Regions from separate parts of the Pseudomonas sp. HP_08 genome, predicted to be linked through region 1. Evidence: riboswitches for the same ligand, from Rfam matches in the RefSeq annotation. Region 1 holds a riboswitch; the other holds the start of a gene.
What was found. A riboswitch is a leader RNA that binds a small molecule or an ion and turns the genes downstream of it on or off. The one in region 1 is predicted to bind thiamine pyrophosphate.
Positions count from the first base shown of each region.

Region 2: another riboswitch for thiamine pyrophosphate. It lies ahead of ACYAS9_RS03535 (TenA family protein); the one in region 1 lies ahead of thiC (phosphomethylpyrimidine synthase ThiC).

Region 1 covers NZ_JBTOQC010000052.1:52,689-61,565, forward strand. Annotated here, with positions in the region: gene cpdA (3',5'-cyclic-AMP phosphodiesterase) at 1-412, opposite strand, end outside; gene ACYAS9_RS28085 (DUF1249 domain-containing protein) at 522-974, opposite strand; gene ACYAS9_RS28090 (NUDIX domain-containing protein) at 965-1,585, opposite strand; gene ACYAS9_RS28095 (RsiV family protein) at 1,795-2,541, shown strand; gene cytX (putative hydroxymethylpyrimidine transporter CytX) at 2,510-3,799, opposite strand; gene thiC (phosphomethylpyrimidine synthase ThiC) at 3,982-5,871, opposite strand; TPP riboswitch at 6,032-6,136, opposite strand; gene ACYAS9_RS28110 (TolC family outer membrane protein) at 6,289-7,728, shown strand; gene waaA (lipid IV(A) 3-deoxy-D-manno-octulosonic acid transferase) at 7,832-8,877, opposite strand, start outside.
Region 2 covers NZ_JBTOQC010000002.1:115,822-124,698, forward strand. Annotated here, with positions in the region: gene ACYAS9_RS03525 (CitMHS family transporter) at 1-893, shown strand, start outside; gene ACYAS9_RS03530 (urea carboxylase-associated family protein) at 899-1,750, opposite strand; TPP riboswitch at 1,880-1,985, shown strand; gene ACYAS9_RS03535 (TenA family protein) at 2,030-2,677, shown strand; gene tenA (thiaminase II) at 2,681-3,340, shown strand; gene ACYAS9_RS03545 (hypothetical protein) at 3,740-4,282, opposite strand; gene ACYAS9_RS03550 (hypothetical protein) at 4,305-5,981, opposite strand; gene gudD (glucarate dehydratase) at 6,117-7,469, opposite strand; gene ACYAS9_RS03560 (MFS transporter) at 7,530-8,876, opposite strand.

The DNA.
Region 1 (8,877 bases):
GTTGATCATCTTCCAAGTGACCGAACACCGAGCCCTCGACCTCGGAGTTGAGCATCGTGACCCGCCAGCGACCGATGTCGGTCACCGGCACCAGCACATCGCTGCCCTCTGCTGCCTCGGCCATCTGCGCCCATTCGTCATGGTTGCCCGGCAGCCAGCGCACCGGGGCGCCCAGTGGTTCGCTCATCTGGCGAAAGGTCTGATACGACTGCACCGTGCCGTCCTGGGAAATATCCCCGGTCATCAGCAACAGATCGATTTCTGGCTGCTCGGCCTGCACCAGCTCAAGCACTTTTTCCAGGCCGTCACGGGTTTTCATGCCCATCAGCGTACCGCTCGCCTCGGCAAACAGGTGGCTGTCGGAAAGCTGGACCAGCAGGACTGAGGAGTCCTTGATTGATGAACTCGGCAACGGCCGTCTCCCTGGAACGATACGTTGCGATTATGGTGGGTGATATCGGGTACGGCAAACCGGGAATGAGCAGCCGGTCACAGTGATGGTGATTGAAAGGCCATTATGTCTAGCGCACCGCTTCATACTCATGCCCGCACGCCAGGCAATGGCTCAGCCACTCACCCAGAAACAGGTTGAGCTGGGCCTTTTCGTCGGGCTGGTGCATGTGGGTATTGGGGTACGGGTAGATGCCGCGAAAGCGCCGGGCGTGTTCGGCGCCGATGACTTCGGCCATGCGTGCGTCGTGGTAGACCTGCACTTCAAGGCGCGGCACCGGCAGCCAGGGCAGGCTGTGCTCCTGGCTGACCTGCAAGGTAGTGGTGTAAGGGCAGTCCAGCAGCACTTCGACGGTCAGCACGCCGAGCATTTGCTCGCCTTGAGTGACCGCCACCCGACGCGAGCTTTTTTGTGTGCGCATGTCGGGTAACAGGCGCATCAGGCGGGCATAGTTGGCCTCGCATGCTGCCTGCAGGCCGGCAAGATCGACACGATAGCGCTCGCGCAAGAGATTCACGACCATAGCCCCCTGATTTCAGCGCGGTTCAAGGCCAGCCATTGCAAGGCAATGATGGTTGCCGCGTTCATGATCCGGCCATCGGCCACGGCCTGCAATGCGTCGTCGAACGACCAGACCGTTACCCGGATGTCCTCCCCTTCCGACTCCAGCCCATGTACGCCACCGGCGCCCTGGCTGTCGCATTGTCCCAGGAAAAGATGAACGTATTCATCGCTGCCGCCCGGCGAAGGAAAGTACCGGGTAATCGGCCACAAGGCCTGGAATGCAAGATCAGCTTCCTCTTCTGCTTCGCGATGAGCAACCTCTTCCGGTTGCTCATCCTTGTCGATCAATCCGGCGACCAGCTCGATCAGCCACGGGTTGCCGACTTTCTCCAGCGCGCCGACGCGGAACTGCTCGATCAGCACCACTTCGTCACGTTTGGCATCGTACGGCAGGACGCACACCGCGTCGTGGCGTACGAACAGTTCGCGGCCGATTTCACGGCCTGTGCCGCCATTGAACAGCTCATGGCGCAGGTAAAGCTTGTCGAGTTTGTAGAACCCCTGAAAGCAGTTTTCACGCCGGGTGATTTCAAATGCCGTCGGGGTCGATCGGGTAGTGGTCTGGGTCATGGAGGTCTCGCTGCAGGACGCTTTGGCTTCGGGCCATCCTAACGCGCATCGACCACCGGATGCAGCCCCCCTTCAAAATGCAGGGTAGACGCGCAAGCGCCAAAGCATTTCTAATCCGCCCAGCGGCGAACCGAAAGCCGGGTTTGCAGTCCAAGCAGCCTGCATACGCACGTCGCATGCGTTTTTTCCGACACCGCCAAGGATCATCAATGTCGTTATCGAAGATCGCCGCACTGGCTTGCCTGGCCGTTACGCTGGGTGCCTGCCAAAGCCTGTTCAAGCCCAACATGCGTGCCCCGCTGCAAGTGGAGCGCGAAGCCTGGGAGCAGATCAAGCCGGGCTGCAGCAGCGACGATTGCCCGCTGGTGAATATCGATACCGTGCATTTTCCCGCCGAACCGCGGCTTGACGCCATCGTGCAGAAAAACCTGCTGCAAATGGCCGGCAGCGAAGCAGGTACGGCGCCTGCCGCCACGCTCAAGGCCTATGAACAACAGTTTTTGAGCAGTGCCCAGGGCCGCAACAGCAGTTACTTGCAAGCCAAGGTACGCGAGCAACATGACGGCATTGTGGTGATCGAGCTGTCGAGCTACCTGGACACCGGCGGCGCGCATGGCGATCCGGGTCGCGCGGTGTTCAGCTACTCGCGCCAGCAACAGAAGGTGCTGACCCTGGCCGACATGGTCGTGCCGGGCAAGGAAGCCGAGTTCTGGGACAAGGCCCAGCTCGCCCACCAGGCCTGGATGGTGTCGACCAAGGTCAATGAAGACCCTGAATTCATCAAGACCTGGCCATTCAAGCGCACCCCCAACGTGGCTTTGACCTACGGCGCGGTGATCCTCAAGTACCCGGTGACCACCATTGCGCCCTACGCCATGGGCCATATCGAGCTGAAGATTCCTTATCCGCAGCTCAATGGCGTGATCAAGCCGGAGCTGTTCCCCGGTCGCGGCTGACACCGCGCCCCAGCACCATCTGCAACAGGCCGGCGGTGAACAGCGCCGGCAATGTAGCGCCGACCTCCGGGTACAGACTGGCCAGCAGGTGATAGGTGCTGACCCCGCCCAGCCAGGCCAGCAGGCTCAGGCCGCGCACGCCAGGCACCTGCGCTGGCGACCGGCGCCGGCGCAGCACGAAGTGGTCGACCAGCACCACGCCGAACAACGGCGCGAACAGCGAGCCGATCAGCAGCAAAAAGCTCTCGTACTGCGCCAGCGGCGCAAAGCAGGCGATCAGCGTGCAGAGCACACCAATCGCAAAGGCCAGGTGCTCGACCTTGAGCCCCGAAAGCATGGCGCTCGACACCGCCGCCGAATGAATATCGGCAAAGGCCTTTTCCGACTCATCGAGCAGCACCAGCAGCAGCGGAATGCCCATCCCGGCGCCGGCCAGCGCCAGCAGCAAGGCATTGGCTTCACCATCGGCGGCGAATGCCAGGGTGTAGCCGACGCCCAGGCTCATCAGCCAGCAATTGCCGATGAAATAACCCAGCACCGTGCCGAAGAACACCGGTTTCGCCTTGCGCCCGAAGCGTGAGTAATCGGCAATCAGCGGCAACCACGACAGCGGCATGGCAATGGCGATGTCCAGCCCGGTCGCAAACGGCATCGAACCGTCGCCGCCACGCGCCCAAAGCGCCGCCAGATCAGCCTTGGCCAGCAGGTTCCAGGTCAGCCACAGGCAGGCACCGAGCAACAGCCAGATGCCCCATTGGCGCAGGATCTTGCGCACAAAGGTCAGCGGCCCGCTGACGGCCAGCAAAGTGGCCAGACCACCGAAGAACAGCGCCCACAGCAGCGGGCTGGTCCACAGGCCGCCTTCGCCAAATGCGCGTGCGCCCAACAGGCTGGCGGCATCGCGCATGACAATGATCTCGAACGAGCCCCAGCCCACCAGTTGCAGCAGGTTGAGGATCGCCGGCAACACCGCCCCGCGCCGGCCGAGGCTGAGCTTGAGCGAGGCCATCGACGAAAGCCCGGTGTCGGTGCCGATGACCCCGGCGCTGGCCAGCAGCAAGACACCGACCAGCGTTCCCAGCGCAATGGCCAGCAACGCACCGCTCATGCCCAGCCCCGGCGCCAGCAGCGCGCCGGTTTGCAGGACCATCAGGCCGATGCCGAGGGAAAACCACAGAGAAAACAGATCGCGCCCACCGAATACGCGCCGCTCGGCAGAGACAGGCAGATCGGGGGAATAGGTGCCGGGTGTATTCACATCAGAGCCTCAATGAAAGGGTGACCAGTAGGAGCGCGCTTGCCCGCGACCGAGTGCGTAGCGCTCGCAAAATCTCGGAAACGCTGAAAATTTACGGCTGTAAATTCTGCGAAACGCTGAAAATTTACGACTGCTAACGCACTCGGTCGCGGGCAAGCGCGCTCCTACGGGGGGGGTGCGTTTCAGACCTTTTGGTAAAGCTGGCTGCCTTCCTGTTTGAAGCGTTCGGCCTGTTCGCGCATGCCTTCTTGCACCGACACATCGACGCTGTCGATGCGCTGGTTGGCGGCGTATTCGCGCACTTCCTGGGTGATTTTCATCGAGCAGAATTTCGGCCCGCACATCGAGCAGAAGTGCGCGACCTTGGCCGAGTCCTTGGGCAGGGTTTCGTCGTGGTAAGCGCGTGCCGTGTCCGGGTCCAGGCCGAGGTTGAACTGGTCTTCCCAGCGGAATTCGAAGCGCGCCTTGCTCAAGGCGTTGTCGCGGATCTGCGCGCCCGGATGACCCTTGGCCAGGTCGGCGGCATGGGCTGCGATCTTGTAGGTGATGATCCCGGTCTTCACGTCATCCTTGTTCGGCAGGCCCAAATGCTCCTTGGGCGTGACATAGCAAAGCATCGCGCAGCCGAACCAGCCGATCATGGCCGCGCCGATGCCCGAGGTGATGTGGTCGTAACCCGGTGCGATGTCGGTGGTCAGCGGGCCAAGGGTGTAGAACGGCGCTTCGTCGCAGCACTCCAGCTGCTTGTCCATGTTCTCCTTGATCAACTGCATCGGCACATGGCCCGGGCCTTCGATCATGCATTGCACGTCGTGCTTCCAGGCGATCTTGGTCAGCTCGCCGAGGGTTTCCAGCTCACCGAACTGCGCCGCGTCGTTGGCGTCGGCAATCGAGCCCGGACGCAGGCCGTCGCCCAGCGAGAAGCTGACGTCGTAGGCCTTCATGATTTCGCAGATGTCGTCGAAATGGGTGTAGAGGAAGTTCTCTTTATGGTGCGCCAGGCACCATTTGGCCATGATCGAGCCGCCCCGGCTGACGATGCCGGTGACGCGCTTGGCGGTCAGCGGCACATAGCGCAGCAGCACGCCGGCATGGATGGTGAAATAGTCGACGCCCTGCTCGGCCTGCTCGATCAGCGTGTCGCGGAACAATTCCCAGGTCAGGTCTTCAGCCACGCCGCCGACCTTTTCCAGCGCCTGATAGATCGGCACCGTGCCGATCGGCACCGGCGAGTTGCGGATGATCCACTCGCGGGTTTCGTGAATGTGCTTGCCGGTCGACAGGTCCATGACCGTGTCCGAACCCCAGCGAATGCCCCAGGTCAGCTTGGCGACTTCTTCCTCGATCGACGAACCCAGCGCGCTGTTGCCGATGTTGCCGTTGATCTTCACCAGGAAGTTGCGGCCGATGATCATCGGCTCCAGCTCGGTGTGGTTGATGTTGGCCGGAATGATCGCCCGGCCGCGGGCGATTTCTTCGCGCACGAACTCAGCGGTGATTTCCTTGGGGATGCTGGCGCCGAAGCTGTGCCCGGCGTGCTGCTGCTGCAACAGGCCGGTGGCGCGGGCCTCTTGCAGCTTCATGTTTTCGCGGATGGCGACGTATTCCATCTCGGCGGTGATGATGCCCTGACGCGCGTAGTGCATCTGGCTGACGTTGGCGCCGGCCTTGGCGCGGCGTGGCTTGTGCACATGGGCAAAGCGCAGCGCGGTCAGTTCGGCATCGTTGAGGCGTTGCTGGCCAAAGTTCGAGCTCAGGCCGCTGAGCAGTTCGGTGTCGTTGCGCGACTCGATCCATGGCGTGCGCACATCGGCCAGGCCTTTGCGCACATCGATGACCACATTGGGATCGGTGTAGGGACCGGAGGTGTCGTAGACGGTGACCGGCGCGTTGATTTCGCCGCCGAAGTCGGTCGGGGTCACGTCCAGGCTGATTTCGCGCATCGGCACACGAATGTCCGGCCGCGAGCCCTGAACATAGATTTTCTGCGAACGGGTGAAGGGCAGTACCGAGCCCGAGTCGACCTGGGCCGATTCACTCAGATGGGGTGCGTTTTTTGATTTTGTACTCATCATGGTCTCTCCTGACATCCTGTGGCGGATTGATTGTCGGAGTGACCTGAATAAACGGGGGGCGCGCCTTATAAAAGCAAAGACGCAGAGCATCGCAAGAAGGCGGGTGTTCGAATAAATTGAACGCACGACCCCGGACGACACTCAAGAGGACTCGCCGGGAGCGAGCAATCTTGTTCCCTACGCAGGCGTTAACCTGATCAGGTTCAACGGGATCCGGTTTAACCGATCTCAGCCTCATATCAAGGCACCCCGACAAGAACGGCGCCAGTCTATGCCGCACCGGGGGCCAAACGCCAGCCCCATGTGCATGCCCCGCGATAAATGGCCGATATGCCGGATTGTTGCGCCCGACGCCAGGCTCTACACTCGCGGACCCGGTCCGACTGCATTATTTACAGGAAAAGGAAACGCCTCATGCTGCGCAAACTGTCGTGGGTCATTGCTGTGTCGTTTGCTTCAAGCCCCCACGCCTGGGCCAACGATGCCCCGCTCACCGCCAGCACCGGGCTGGTCAATGTCTACCAGCAGGCGGTGGACAACAATGCCGACCTGGCGGCGGCCCGCGCCGATTACCAGGCACGCAGCGAAGGCGTACCGCAGGCCCGCGCCGGCCTGTTGCCGAACCTGTCGGCCAGCGCGCAGAACAACAACACCCGCACGCGCATCGACCAGCCGCGGGCGACCATCAGCCGCAGCGGCACGGTGTATCAGGCGACCCTGAGCCAGCCGCTGTTCCGCGCCGACCGCTGGTTCCAGTTGCAGGCCGCAGAAGCGGTGAACGAGCAGGCCGCGCTGGAGTTGTCGGCCACCGAGCAGAACCTGATCCTGCAATCGGCGCAGCTGTACTTCACGGTGCTGCGGGCCCAGGACAACCTGGCCACCACCAAGGCCGAGGAATCGGCCCTCAGACGGCAACTGGATCAGGCCAACGAGCGCTTCAACGTCGGCCTGTCGGACAAGACCGACGTGCTCCAAGCCCAGGCCAGCCACGACACCTCGCGGGCCAACCGCATCATCGCCCAGCGCCAGGTCGACGACGCCTTCCAGGCCCTGGTGACCCTGACCAATCGCCAGTACAGCGCTATCGAGGGCATGGTCCACAGCCTGCCGGTGCTGCCGCCCTCGCCCAACGACGCCAAGACCTGGGTCGATACCGCCGCCCAACAGAATCTCGATCTGCAAGCCATTAATCATGCCGTGGAAGCCGCGCAGCAGACCGTGCGCCAGCGCAAGGCCGGGCATGCGCCGACCGTCGATGCCGTGGCCACTTACCAGCGCGGCGACAACGACGCACTGGGCCTGACCAACCCCAACTACACCGGGCAGAACTACGGCGGCGATGTCGAGCAGCGCACGATCGGTGTGCAGTTGAACATTCCGTTGTACAGCGGCGGGCTGACCAGCTCGCAAGTGCGTGAAGCCTACGCGCGCCTGACCCAGAGCGAGCAGCGTCGCGAGAGCCTGCGCCGCCAGGTGGTGGAGAACACCCGCAACCTGCACCGCGCGGTGAACACCGATGTCGAACAGGTGCAGGCGCGCAAGCAGTCGATCATCTCCAACCAGAGCGCGCTGGAAGCCACGGAAATCGGCTATCAGGTCGGCACCCGCAACATCGTCGATGTGCTGGATGCCCAGCGTCAGTTGTATGCCTCGGTGCGCGACTACAACAACACCCGCTACGACTACATCCTCGACAGCCTGCGCCTGAAGCAGGCCGCCGGCACATTGAGCCCGGATGATTTGCAGGACCTGGCCCGCTATCTCAAGCCCGACTACAACCCGGACAAGGACTTCCTGCCGCCAGACCTGGCCGAGGCCGCACGCAAGAACTTCGAGCGCCCGGCTAAACGCTGATACCACGCACATCGCGTCTGGCACCGCACCCGTAGGAGCTGCTTTAGCTGCGAACTGCAACGCCACAGTTCCCGGCTAAAGCCGGTCCTACGGTCGATGCCCGTCACATCAACCGGGCAATCAAATCCAGCAATCGCTGCAGCGCGCCCTGGTTGGCTTTCATCACCTGCAACCCGGCATCGCTCATGCGGCGGGCCTTTTCAGGGTCATCGAACAGACCCTGCACCGCCGTCGCCAACGCCTGCGGGTCGCTGACTTCGAGCAAGGCGCCGGCGCTGCGCAGCATGGCGGCAATTTCGAGGAAGTTGAACAGGTGCGGCCCGCTGAGCACCGGCTTTGCCAACGCCGCGGGCTCCAGCAGATTATGCCCGCCATTGGCGACCAGGCTGCCGCCGACAAAGGCGCAGTCGGCCAGCGCATAGAGAAACAGCAGCTCGCCCATGGTGTCGCCGAGCAGCACGGTGGTCGATGCCTCGACAGCCTGACCACTTGAGCGGCGCACGGTATTGAAGCCCTGCTGCACGCACAGCTCATGCACGCTGTTGAAACGCTCAGGGTGGCGCGGCACCACAATCAGCAGCGCCTCAGGATGACGGGCCAGCACCAGTCGATGCGCCGCCAGAATACTTTCGTCCTCACCCGCATGGGTGCTGGCCGCGATCCACACCGGTCGCGCGCCGGCCTGCCATTGCTCGCGCAATTGCGCCGCCTGCACCAGCAGTTGCGGGTCAATACTCAGGTCAAACTTGATCGAGCCGGTCACGGTCACGCATTCAGGCCGCGCGCCCAGCACCCGGAAACGCTCGGCTTCGGTTTCGGTCTGCACGGCAAAGCCGTTCATCTCGGCCAGCATCGGCCGGGTCAGCCCGGCAAACCGCCCGTAGCCGCGTGCCGAACGCTCGGACAAGCGGGCATTGGCCAGCACCACCGGGATGCCACGGCGGGCGCACTGGTGAATATGGTTGGGCCACAGTTCAGTCTCCATGATGATGCCCAGCCGTGGCCGCACATGATCGAGAAAACGCGCCGCCGCCCAGGGCAGGTCGTATGGCAGATAACAGTGCTGAATGCGCGGCTCGCCTGCGAACAGCGCGCGGATGCGTTCGGAACCGGTGGGCGTCATGCAGGTGATGGTGATGGGCAGGTCCG
Region 2 (8,877 bases), on a different contig from region 1:
TCCTTGCCACGGTGTCGATGCTGTCGCTGAGCATCATGAGCGGCCTGAGCCCTTGGGGCGGCCCGGCCACCCGCGTGATTACCGCCCTGGGCCTGGACGCCAGCGAGTACTTCATCCCGCTGTTGCCGACCGTGATCGGCGGCGCGGCCTGGGTAGTGTTCAGCGCATTTTTGCTGGGCCGCGCCGAGCGCAAGCGCATCGGCATTATCAGCCTGCAATCGGGTGGCGGCAGTTGCTACATCGAGGCGATTCTGGGAAACACCCCGCACAAGCGCCCGCAGCTGGCGTACGTCAACCTGCTGCTGGTCGTGGTGGTGATGGTCGCGCTGGTGATGGGCGTGATGCACGCCGCCATCCTGTTCATGATCGGCTTTGTCGCTGCGCTGATGATCAACTACCCGCAACTGGACGTGCAAAAACAACGCATTCTGGCGCATTCGGGCAATGCCATGACCGTGGTGCTGCTGGTGTTCGCCGCCGGGGTCTTCGCCGGGATTTTCTCCGGCACCAAAATGGTCGATGCGCTGGCGCAAACCCTGGTCGACTGGATTCCACCGTCCTGGGGGCACTGGTTTCCGCTGGTGGTGGCGATCACCAGCATGCCGTTGACCTTTGTGCTGTCCAACGATGCCTATTACTTCGGTGTGGTGCCGATCCTGGCCAATGCCGCTGCGGCCTACGGCATCACGCCGCTTGAAATCGCCCGCGCCTCGGTGCTCGGCCAGCCGGTGCATTTGATGAGCCCGCTGGTGGCCTCGACCCTGCTGCTGGTGAGCATGGTGGGGCGCGACATCGGCGATTTCCAGAAGGCCACGGTCAAGTGGGCGGTGCTGACCTCGCTGGTCCTCACCGCGCTGGCGCTGTTGACCGGGGCGCTGTCCTTTTTCGTCTGAAAAATTTATTTCTCCCACGGCGCCTTGGGAATCAGCAGGCCGTGGTTGCCGTTATAGGCGGCCCGCGCCGGGGATTGCCAGCCTTCGAGCCGCTCAGGCGGCAGGCTGTAGATTTCCACACCCAAGGGCCGGCAGACCGTCAGCGGGTCTTCGGCGTCCGGGCCCCACATCGGCAACGACAGGTCGCCGCCGGGGCAGGTCGACAGTGCGCAGAGCAGGTCGATCTCGGCGAAGAACTCCAGGTAGTCACCCTGCCTGGCCGGGCAGGCTTTCATGAAGTACAGGTCGTCGTGGTTCAGGCCGGTGCACTGGAAGATATTCAGCACATCGTGCACATCGAACTCGGTCAGGCCATGCGGCAGCACGGCGCGGGTCAGGTTGGAGTGGCAATGGTGATGGAAGTCCTCGCCGGTGAGCATGCGGTTCACATACGGGTCGCAGCGCGTGCCCAGCAGGTCGTGCAAACGCCCGCCGTGTTCGTCGATGCCGTAGTCGGCCAGGCTGTCGTCGGTGATGGTGACCATCGGCCGCAGAAACGGCAGGTTCGACCATAGCCGGTCATGGGTGCTGACATGCGCGCCCTGCAACTGCCGGGTGCGCGCCGCCCACATGCGCTCGCGCGGGTCGTTGGCGTTCCACACGTTGAAGTCGCCGACCTGCGGGCCGACCGGCGTGGTCACCCGGAACACATGCCCGGCCGGCACTTTCCAGGCGCGCCCGGTGCGGATCGGCACCTCGAATTGCTCCACCAGTGTGCGGCCTTCCTTGTGATCGCGAATGCGCTCATAAAAGGCCGTGTCGACCTGCAGGGCGCTGCCTTTGCTGACTTGATAGGCCGCAGGGTAATCCTTGTACATGGTGAGTCCTCAGGTTCTGGATCGATGAGGTAGTAAGGCAAAGGTCGGGCCATGTCGCCGGTTGGCACGCCACTAAAACCGTACGCTCAGGCTTACAAGATGACAATCACTCTCAATGTCTGTATAGATGCCAGCACCAAGGGGAGCCCGTATGCGGGCTGAGAAATCGCTGTAGCGATGACCCTTCGAACCTGATCCGGATAATGCCGGCGAAGGGATGGGATTTCGAACCTGCCTTTTTGCCGGTCTCCTGTTTTCATCTACAGAGAGCCTAGCGCCATGAGCGAACGTTTTACCGAAACCCTGCGCCGTCAGAGCGAGCCTGCCTGGTCGGCCGCCGTCGAGCACCGCTTTGTCCATGAACTGTTTGCCGGCAGCGTCGACGAGCGGGTCATGGGCCGTTACCTGATTCAGGATCACCGCTTTCTCGACAGCTTCCTGACCTTGCTCGGCGCGGCGATTGCCACGGCCGACAGCTTTGAAGCGCGGCTGCGGCTGGGGCGTTTTGCCGGGATGATTTCAGGCGAGGAAAACACCTACTTCCTGCGCTCGTTCGACGCGCTGGGCATTACCGAACAGCAACGTCTGGAGGCGCCGGATGCGGCCGCCACCGCAGGTTTCAAGGCGATCATGCGCGAGGCGGCGGCCACCCGTTCGTATGCCGCGGCGCTGGCGGTGCTCAGTGTTGCCGAATGGCTGTACCTGGACTGGGCGAGCCGTGCGCCGCAGCCGTTGCCGGCCAGCTTCGTGCATGCCGAATGGATCACCCTGCACGACAACCCGTTCTTCCGCGATTTCATCGATTTTCTGCGCTCCGAACTGGATCGCGTGGGACCGGCCGAAGAGGCCGTAAGCCGCGATTTCTTCTTGCGCGCCGTGCAGCTTGAGCGCGAGTTTTTCGATACCGCCTACGACATCGAGGCCTGAGACATGGATATTTTCGACCGCCTGACGAACGCCACCGCTGTCGACTGGAAGCGTTATGTCGAGCACGACTTCGTCCAGCAACTGGGCGCCGGCACCTTGCCGCACGCGGCGTTTCGCGAGTACCTGATTCAGGATTATCTGTTTCTGATCCAGTTCGCCCGCGCCTGGGCACTGGCGGCCTATAAAAGCCGCACCCTGGACGATATTCGTGCCGCCCAGGCGGGGCTGGCGGCCATTCTCAACGAGACCGAACTGCACGTGCGGCTCTGTGCCCGCTGGGGCATCGAACGCGAAGCCATGGACGCCGCGCCCGAGCATCAGGCCACCGTGGCCTACACCCGCTATGTGCTGGACTGCGGCGCCGCCGGTGACCTGCTTGAACTGCATGCGGCGCTGGCGCCCTGCGTGATCGGCTATGCCGTCATCGGCCGCGCCCTGGCGCCGAATGGCGTCGAAGCGCTGGCCGATCATCCGTACCGCGACTGGATCGCCGAATACGCCAGCGAAGGCTATCAACAGGTCGCCGCCGACGCCCGCCGGCACTTGGACGACCTGGCCGCCCGCAGCATGACCGAACGGCGCTTCGACGAACTGGCCGGCGTATTCGGCAAGGCTTCGCGGCTGGAGGCCGATTTCTGGCAGATGGGACTGGACGCGGTATAACGCCGAACACAACCTTGCAGGAGATCACCCGCTGCGCTGCCGCACAGCAAATATCGGACCGTAGGAGCGAGCGTAGAGCTCGCGAATGCGAAGGTGCAGTCACCACAAATGTGCTGACTTCACTGGCCCTTTCGCGAGCTGCGCTCACTCCTACGTAATTTGTGTCGTGCTTAGTATCAAGGCCAGCCCAAACTCCGTGGAAATGTGTTGATTTCACTGGACCTTTCGCGAGCTGGCGCTCGCTCCTACGCAATTTGTGTCGTACTCCGTATTAAGGCCTGCCCAAACTCCGTAGGAGCGAGCGCCAGCTCGCGAATGCGAAGGTGCAGTCACCGTAAATGTGTTGATTTCACTGGCCCTTTCGCGAGCTGCGCTCGCTCCTACGCCATTTGTGTCGTACTACTGCCAGGCAATCTCTACATTCCATGGATAGCCGCGAACGCCGTAGCGACGTACGTCCGCGTCATCCAGATTGGCCTGGTCGCAGAACGACAGCCATTGGCTGCTGGCGGTGTCATCAAGGCCCGCCAGCCACTCTCTGATTTGTTCATCCAGCGCCGCGGTGTCGCCATACAGCATCCACAGTTCAACCAGATCGATCTGCACCGCGGACCCGCTCAGGCAGGCTACAAGTTCATCCCATTCGGCAACGGCGGGCGCATGCTCAGGCCCCAGCGCCTCATGCAGTCGTTGCCTGCGCGAAGCGTAGGTGGCCCGGGCTTTTTCGAGCGGCGCAAAGCAGGTCAGCACCTGTTCGCTGATCGCTTCACCTTCTTCGTTCTCACAAGGTACGGCGACGTTGACCAGGTCATCGGCATCGAACAAGGCCAGCCATAAAATCGGCAGTTGATAGCTGGCGGCCAACAGGCAGGCCTCTTGCAGCTCAGCCCCGATGACGGGCCCGGCCTGATTATGGTTCATGAAAAAAACGCGATTGGCCATCTGCAACTCCTTGGGTTGGCACTCAAGCGACAATGTTCGATTCGACCCGCAATGCCAGCAACGTGTCGTGCTTGCCATGCAGCGTGAGGTCGAACAACCAGCGGCCATCCACGGCCGACGGCGCATTCTGTTCCAGCCATTGGTCAAGGCCATCGATGATGGCCTTGACGGTAATGCCCGGCTCATAGGCCGCCGGTACCCTCATGAGCACCGGCAGACGAGTCTCTGGCAAGTCCTCTGTCGGGCAGGCGTATTGCGCCTTGATGCTCAGCAGGTTGCCCATCTGATTGTCTTTGAACAACTGCGCCAACACCGCCGTCAGCGGATTCTCATCGGCACGTGAGCTCCACGCGCCGATGGGCAGGTACGTCTCGACATGCAGCGACGGCTCCAGCGCTGTGGCAAAGCGTGCGGTGGGCGTGCGGTAAATGAACGCCTCATGGGTCTGCGCCTCTGGCGCGTCGAGCAGTTGCGCATTACGCACCATATTCATTGCAAGCCGTGCTTGCTGGTAACGGATGATTGGCAGGTCGTGGAAAGTCAGTTGCAAGGTCATGCCGGACAGTGCCGCAACAGACTCGGCCGACGGGTCTGCAAAGCGGTACAGGCGCGTATCGGCCACGGGTGTTTCGGCAGTGAGCGGGCTCAGGGTGCCGTCCGCATTGACCACGCTGATCGCCGGCCAGTCGAGGGGTTCGGCAGCCGGCAGGCGTTCCAGGATCAAGGCGCCATGCACCGCTTGCTGTTGCCATTGCTGTGGGTCGAAGCGGATACGGAAGCGGTGCGCTTCAGAGGGCGTACTGTTTGCGGTGGCAGTATGTTCGTTGCGCGCCATCGGCTCGGATGCCGCCCAGCTTTGCGCGATGCGTTCGAACAGGTACGCGGCGGTCGACAGGGCGGTGAGTCGTTGCGGATTTTGCGGTTCTTCAACGATCTGCCACAGCGTGTCCTGTACCTCGATGTATTGGGCCAGTGCGTTGAGCCGTTCGCCGAGGCCGTTTTCTGCGGCCGGCTGCGCGTCGTTGCAGGCGCTTTCATTGAAAGCGATGTGCAGCGACAACTGATCCTGCGCCGCACTGGTGTGTTGCACGGTCACCTGATAATCCCAATACAAAGCCTCTTCGACCGAGAGCGGTTCAGCCCTTTTGCCCATGGCCTGAGCCAGTGGCAGCGGTGGGGCAGGGTAAGCCCGCAATGGCAGAATCGCACGCCCCTTGCCATGCACCTCGACGCTGCGTTGCAGGCCGACAGGCGAGGCCTCCACGAATGCCCAGCCGCTGTCCAGCGTATGCCTTGCCGCTGACGTGCGCCCGATGATCGCCGTGGTGTCATAGCCCTTTAGCAACTGCTGCGCCAACTGCTGGCGCAGCATCTCGCGCGGTACGTCAGGTGTCGCTGCCGGCGTAGCCGACTGATCGACCAGAATCGGCGCCAGACGATTGACCAGTGCCTCGATCAGCGACTGCCTGACCTGCTGGAAGCGGCCGGCTTGCCGGCTTTCAAGCTGTGCCAGCCTGTCGAGGTCGGCCAAGGCATGGCGCAGCCAGACGTCAGGGTCGACCTGCGCAAAGTCCTTGGGCGTGGGTGTTTGCAACAAGCCCGTGAGCGGGTCGAGCAATTGCACATCGGGGTTGTGAAAACTCTGCAGGCGTGTGGTCAGCGGGCGTATGGCAAAGCACTGGGCGGCGGTACTGCTCATGGGCGTAGCTCCTCGGGCGAAAGGGCCGCCCCGGCGAGATGGAGTACGCATCATCCAGCAAAAAAAACGGCGCGCAAGGGGGTTGCGCGCCGTGTGCCAGCAATGTGGCCAGGGTTTACGAATTCAAATGTTCAATCAACGCACCAGGCAAGGCTGCTTGTTGTTGAACGTCCAGTCCGGAATCAGAAACTGCATGGCGGCGGCGTCGTCGCGGGCGCCCAGGCCCATGCCTTTGTACAGTTCGTGGGCCTTGTGCACCTGGTCCATGTCCAGCTCGACGCCCAGGCCCGGTTTTTTCGGCACATGCACCTTGCCGTCGACGATCGGGAACGGTTCTTTGGTCAGGCGCTGGCCGTCCTGCCAGATCCAGTGGGTGTCCAGTGCGGTGATCTCGCCCGGTGCGGCGGCGCCGACATGGGTGAACATCGCCAGCGAGATGTCGAAGTGGTTGTTGGAATGCGAGCCCCAGGTCAGGCCCCACTCGTTGCACATCTGCGCCACGCGCACCGAACCCTGCATGGTCCAGAAGTGCGGGTCGGCCAGCGGGATGTCCACCGATTGCAGCTGAATCGTGTGGCCCATCTGCCGCCAGTCGGTGGCGATCATGTTGGTGGCGGTGCGCAGGCCGGTGGCGCGGCGGAACTCGGCCATCACTTCGCGGCCCGAATAGCCGTTTTCAGCGCCGCACGGGTCCTCGGCGTAGGCCAGCACATGGTGCTGGTCACGGCACAGGCGAATGGCTTCTTTCAGCGACCAGGCGCCGTTGGGGTCCAGCGTGATGCGGGCATCGGGGAAGCGTTCGGCCAGCGCAGTAACGGCTTCGATCTCTTCGTCGCCGCGCAATACGCCGCCCTTGAGCTTGAAGTCCTTGAAGCCATAGCGGCTGTGCGTCGCCTCGGCCAGGCGCACGATGGCCTCGGGGGTCAGAGCCTTTTCGTGGCGGATGCGGAACCACTCGTTGTCGGCGTCCAGTTCGCGGCGGTAGGGCAGGTTGGTCTGGTCCTGGTCGCCGACATAGAACAGATAACCGAGCATTTCCACGGCATCGCGTTGCTGGCCTTCACCAAGCAGCGCCGCCACCGGCACTTCCAGGTGCTGGCCGAGCAGGTCGAGCAGCGCCGCTTCCAGCGCGGTCACGGCATGGATGGCGATGCGCAGGTCGAAGGTCTGCAGGCCGCGACCGGCCGAGTCGCGTTCGGCGAAGGCCTTGCGCGCTTCGTTGAGGATCTTCTGGTAACTGCCGATGCCGTTGCCGACCACCAGCGTGCGGGCGTCCTCCAGGGTCTGGCGGATCGCTTCGCCGCCCGGCACTTCACCGACGCCGGTGTTGCCGGCGCTGTCCTTGAGAATCAGGATATTGCGGGTGAAGTAAGGGCCATGGGCGCCGCTCAGGTTGAGCAGCATGTCATCGTGGCCGGCCACCGGAATGACCTGCAGGCTGGTGATGACAGGCGTCTTGCCGTGGGTTTGAGCGGTCTGTTGGGTCATGGTCGCGTCCTTTTTAATCAAGTCTTTCTTGTTGGGCTCAGGTGATGAGAAACAGGGCAGTCAGTGGCTGGTCGAGACCTTGATATCGGCCACCGGCGTGGCGCCAGGCTTGGGCGTGTTGCGGGCATAAAAGACAATCACGGCAGCCAGGATCGAGGTTGCGGTCAGGCCATACAGGCCGCCCTGGATGGAGCCGGTGTGTTGTTCCAGAAAACCGAACGTGGTCGGCGCCACGAAGCCGCCCAGGTTGCCCACCGAGTTGATCAGTGCGATCACCGCTGCGGCGATGCGGGCATCCAGATACGCCTGCGGAATCGGCCAGAACAGCGAGGAGGCCGACTTGAAGCCCAGTGCGGCGAAGCAGATGGCGATGAAGGCGAAGATCGGCCCGCCAGTGGTCGACATGAACATGCCGGCGGCAGCGATCAGCAGGGCCATGGCGACCCAGGCTTGCTGGCGTTTCCATTTGCCGGCCAGGCTGGCGAACACATACATGCCGACGATCGACAGCAGCCACGGAATCGAGTTGAACATGCCGACTTCGAAATCGGTCAGGTTGCCCATCTTCTTGATGATGCTCGGCAGCCAGAAGGTCGCGGCATAAATAGTCAGCTGGATCAGGAAGTAGATCAGGCAGAACAGCACGATCTGGCTGTCCTTGAGCAGTTGCACCATCGACATCTTGATCGGGCTGGCTTCTTCGCGGGCCTTCTGTTCGGCGTCGATGGCATTGACCAGCGCGTCCTGTTCGGCGCGGCTCAGCCACTTGGCGTCATGCGGCTTTGAGTCCAGCCAGAACCAGACAAAGAAGCACAGGCACACCGAGAACATGCCCTCGATGAAGTACATCCACTGCCAGCCCTTCATGCCAAAGCCGGTGATCTGCAACAGCAGGCCGGACAGCGGGCCGGAAATCAGCGAGGCGATGGCCGAGCCGCTCAGGAAGATGGCGATGGCCTTGCCGCGCTCGACGCCTGGCAGCCAGCGGGTGAAGTAGTAGATCACGCCAGGAAAGAAGCCGGCTTCGGCCACGCCCAGCAGAAAGCGCAGGATATAGAAGTGGGTTTCGTTCTGGATGAAGGCCATGCACGTGGCGACGATGCCCCAGGTGAACATGATCCGCGTCAGCCAGATCCGGGCGCCGACTTTTTGCAGCAGCATATTGGAGGGGACTTCGAACAGCGCGTAACCGATGAAGAACAGGCCGGCACCAAAGCCGTAGGCGGCCGCGCCGATGCCCAGGTCGGTTTCCATGTGCGAGCGCACAAAACCGATGTTCACCCGGTCAATGTAATTGACGATGAACATGATGACGAACAGCGGCAGTACATGGCGTTTGACTTTGGAAATGGCCGATTGCAGGACCGGATCCGCGCCACTGCTCACACCGGAATTGGATGTGCTCAAT